DNA from 2 places in the Candidatus Pelagibacter sp. HIMB1505 genome. Region 2 is predicted to be linked to the other one. Evidence: riboswitches for the same ligand, from Rfam matches in the RefSeq annotation. Region 2 holds a riboswitch; the other holds the start of a gene.
The links. Region 2 has a riboswitch for glycine ahead of gcvT (glycine cleavage system aminomethyltransferase GcvT). Riboswitches for the same ligand answer to the same signal wherever they lie in the genome.
Positions count from the first base shown of each region.

Region 1 (2,209 bases), on a different contig from region 2:
AAGAGCTATTGCCCCTCCAGACCCTCCCTCACCAATCACTATTGCTAATGTTGGGACCCTTAATTTCATACAGCACTCAATTGATTTAGCAATTGCCTCTGCCTGTCCTCTTTCTTCTGCACCTACTCCAGGATAAGCACCAGGTGTATCAATGAATGAAATTATGGGAATATTGAATTTGTCTGCAAGCTCCATCAATCGAATTGTTTTTCTATAACCTTCAGGCCTCATCATCCCAAAGTTTCTTTCAATTCTTGTTTCTAGATTTTCACCTTTCTCTTGTCCTATTACTAAAACTGATTGCCCATTAAATTTTGCAAATCCAGTAAGAACTGACTTATCTTCACCATAATATCTATCACCTGCTAAAGAAATGAAGTCCTCAAATAAATTATCTATAAAAAATTTTGACTTAGGCCGATCCTCATGTCTTGCGACCATCGTAGTTTGCCAAGGATCTAATGAAGAATAAATTTCTTTTAATTTTTTATCTAATTCATCTTGAGTTTTTGAAATCTTATTAGTATCTACCTCTGAGAGGCCACCTTGATTGTAAGGATCTTTTAGTTTCTCAAGCTCACTTTCTAAGTTTTTTATATCAGACTCAAAGTTAAGATAATTTTTCATTTTATGAGAATAGTACTTATGCTTTAAAAAAGGCAATAAAATGTTTTAGTTTTTTATTAATAAATTGACATCAATATATTAACTTGTAAATTTCTCCCTTATCGGGAGAGACTAATATTTTAGCACCGAAGGAGCAACCACCCCGGAAACTCTCAGGTAAACTGGACCGATAATGGCATAACACTCTGGAAAGTGAATAATTTTCCGCCGAAGGAGCAAAACTCTCAGGCAAAAATACAGATGGGGTAAAGTAAAAAGTAATAAGTGATATGCAAGAAAAATATATAAACGTAAACAATCTAAGAGTTTCAGAAAAACTTCTTAATTTTGTCAATGAAGAGTTGTTAAAAGATACTGAAGTTTCTCCTAATCGTTTTTGGGAAGGGTTTGATAAAGCAGTTCATGAACTTGCTCCGAGGAACAAAGAATTATTAGATATTAGAGATAGCCTACAAAAACAAATCGATGAATGGCATATCAAAAATAAGGGAAATGAAATTAATATAGATGAATATAAAAAATTTCTTTTAGAAATAGGTTATCTAAAAGAAGAAGGTCCAGACTTTAAAATCGAAACAAGTAATATTGATGAAGAAATTGCAAGCATAGCAGGACCGCAACTTGTAGTGCCAATAATGAATGCGCGATATGCGCTAAATGCTGCTAACGCTCGATGGATGAGTTTGTATGATAGTTTGTATGGAACTGATGCTATCGAGCCAATTGATAATTCAAAGAAAGATTATGATGCATCTAGAGGAGAACTAGTAATTAATTATGCAAAAGAATTTTTGGATAAATATTTTTCATTAGAAAACTTTAGCTGGAAGGAGGTTACAAGTTTTGATATTCAAGAAAAATCCTTAATTATTTACAATAATGAAAAAACAACAAAGTTAAAAGATCAAAATAAATTTATAGGACATAAAGGTGAAAGTAATAAACCTTCTTCAATTATTCTTAAAAATAATAATCTCCACATTGAAATATTAGTTGATCCAACTTCTTTAAGTGGCAAACAAGATCCAGCTGGGATTAGTGATTTAATTATAGAGTCTGCGCTGTCAACTATTTGTGATAACGAAGACAGTGTTGCAGCTGTAGATGCTGAAGATAAGGTTGCCTGTTATCAAAATTGGTTGGGACTGATGAAGGGAGACCTTGTAAATAAATTTGAAAAAAATGGAAAAACTATTGAGAGAAAACTAAATAAAGACAAAAGCTATATCTCAAAAGATGGCCTTGGACTTAAATTGCATGGTAGAAGTTTGTTGCTCGTCCGAAATGTTGGACATCTTATGACAAACTCTGCGATCCTATTAAAAGATGGTACAGAAATACCTGAAGGAATAATGGATGCATTCATTACAACAGCTGCAGCGCTTCATGATTTTAAACTAAAAGGGAATTCAAGAGCTGGTTCGGTTTATATTGTTAAACCGAAAATGCATGGACCAGATGAAACTGCTTTTACAGATTTGATTTTTGCTAAAGTTGAAGAAGTTTTAAATTTAAAAAAATATACTTGCAAAATAGGAATTATGGATGAGGAGAGAAGAACCTCAGCTAATCTTAAAGAGTG
Region 1 is NZ_JBNAIR010000001.1:68,931-71,139, forward strand. Features, by position in the region: gene ACTTAU_RS00325 (acetyl-CoA carboxylase carboxyltransferase subunit alpha) at 1-627, opposite strand, end outside; glycine riboswitch at 720-806, shown strand; gene ACTTAU_RS00330 (malate synthase G) at 897-2,209, shown strand, end outside.
Region 1: it holds a riboswitch for glycine, as region 2 does, so the genes downstream of both, ACTTAU_RS00330 (malate synthase G) here and gcvT (glycine cleavage system aminomethyltransferase GcvT) in region 2, are expected to answer to the same signal.

Region 2 (2,209 bases):
TGGACCAAATGTACCGCTTGTAACTTCACCAACTAAATTATCCTCCTCATTAAAAATTTTTGTTTTTTCACGAGCAATAATTCTTCCTTCAGGTTTAATCCCAACTCTGATATTTTGAACTCCTTCATTAATTTGAGCTAGGATTTTTTCACTTCCTAAAAAGTTTTTGTCTTCAATTCTTTTTTTTGAGATTGCCCACTTTAAATTAGCTTCTATTGGTGTTTTATGAATATCTAATTCATGACCATATAAACATAACCCTGCTTCTAACCTAAGAGTGTCTCTTGCACCAAGTCCGATTAATTTTGCACCTTTTTCAATTAGATTATTAGTAAGTTGTTCTATTTTGCTATTATCTAATGAAATTTCAAATCCATCTTCACCTGTATAACCAGATCTTGTGATAAATGTCTTTGAACCTAAAAATTCAAACCAATTACCAGACATAAAAGATAAATCATTTACTCCAGGAATTAATTCTTCCAAAATTTTTGAGGATTGTGGTCCTTGAATAGCTATTAATGATTTTTCATCATCTAACACCATTTTATATTTACCACCTAAAGTTTTTTGCAAAATTTCAAAGTCAGTATCTTTACAAGCAGCATTAAGAATAATTATTACTCCACCCTCTATTTTAGTAACGATCAAATCATCATGAATGCCAGCATCTGCATTCATTAAAAAACTGTATTTTGAGTGGTTTACTTTTAAATTTTTTAAATCTATTGGAAAAATTTTCTCTAAATCTTCTAATAATTGATGGTCGCCATAAATATATAGTTGGCCCATATGAGATACATCGAAGATACCACAATGAGTTCGTGTAAACTTATGCTCTTCAACAATCCCTTCTTTATATTGAATTGGCATTTCATAACCTGCAAATTCAACGAACTTTGCGTTATGTTGTTGGTGAAGTTTATGAAGCGATGTTTTTTTTATATCCATATTAACTCAAAACACCCATCTGTATATTTGCCTGAGAGTTTTGCTCCTTCGGCGAGAACTTAATCTCTTTCCAGAGTTAATATGTTACGGTCCTTTTTGCCTGAGAGATTCCTGGGCGGTTGCTCCTTCGGCGCTACGGTAGTCTGTAGTCTCTCCCGTAAGAAAATATTCTATTAATATAGTAGTAATGTCAATTAGTATTAATCTGCTTTTTATCTGCAGTGTATAAATTGTAAAACTGCAATAATACTGCGAATATTACGATTGAACCTCCAATTAATACAATAAATGGTGGTTGCTCATTAACAAACAACCATGCCCATATTGGACCTAAAACAGCTTCAGTTAACATGATGATTCCAACCATAGCTGAGGGTGTTCTTTGAGCACCAATTGTAATTAAAATAAAACCAAACCCTAACTGAATAAAGCCTGCTAAAAATCCTAAGAAAATATCATGTCCAGAAATTAAAATTTTATCTGACATTAAAAATCCTATTAACAAAGCAAATATTCCTGCAATGAACTGAGATGGAACCATATCCACATTGGGATATTTTCTTACAACTAAAATTAACACTGCAAAAGAAATGGGCATTAAAAAAGCAGCTATATTCCCTGTCATCTGACCTGGTGACAAAGAACTACCTACCATTAGAAGAATACCTGAAATGGCTAAGATGATTGAAGCTAAAGTGATACTAGAAATTTTTTCTTTTAAAAAAAAATATCCAAAAATTGCTAAAAATATTGTTTGAGTTTGTATAATGAAATTAGCATTAGCAACTGTAGTATTATACATTGCAAAAACATAACCGCAAAAACCAAATGATAAAACAAATCCACCTAAAAATCCTGGGATACCCGAGTCGTAAAAAGATTTAAAAACTTTTTTCTTATAAGTAATTATTAGATAGAGACTTATTACTACTAAAAAAAATACTGTTCTCCAAAAAAGAATTTGCCATAAGGTTGCACCTTCAAAAGATTTAACAATCAATCCACCAAAACTTAAACTACACGCTCCTAAAAAGACAAGAAGTGGACCAGGTAGTTTTCTAATAATATTCATTATATTTGGCTTAATAAATTTTGGGTGTTCATTTCATACATCTTAAAAAGAGTTTCTGCATCTGATAATTCAATTTGCTGAAATTTTATATTTGATCCTGGTGGTATTTGTACTAGTCGATCATAATCCGCACTAATAATCACTCCAATTTTAGGATATCCTCCAATAGTTCCATGATCAGATAAC
Region 2 is NZ_JBNAIR010000002.1:96,487-98,695, reverse strand. Features, by position in the region: gene gcvT (glycine cleavage system aminomethyltransferase GcvT) at 1-951, opposite strand, end outside; glycine riboswitch at 1,029-1,119, opposite strand; gene ACTTAU_RS06860 (DMT family transporter) at 1,142-2,023, opposite strand; gene ACTTAU_RS06855 (biotin-dependent carboxyltransferase family protein) at 2,023-2,209, opposite strand, start outside.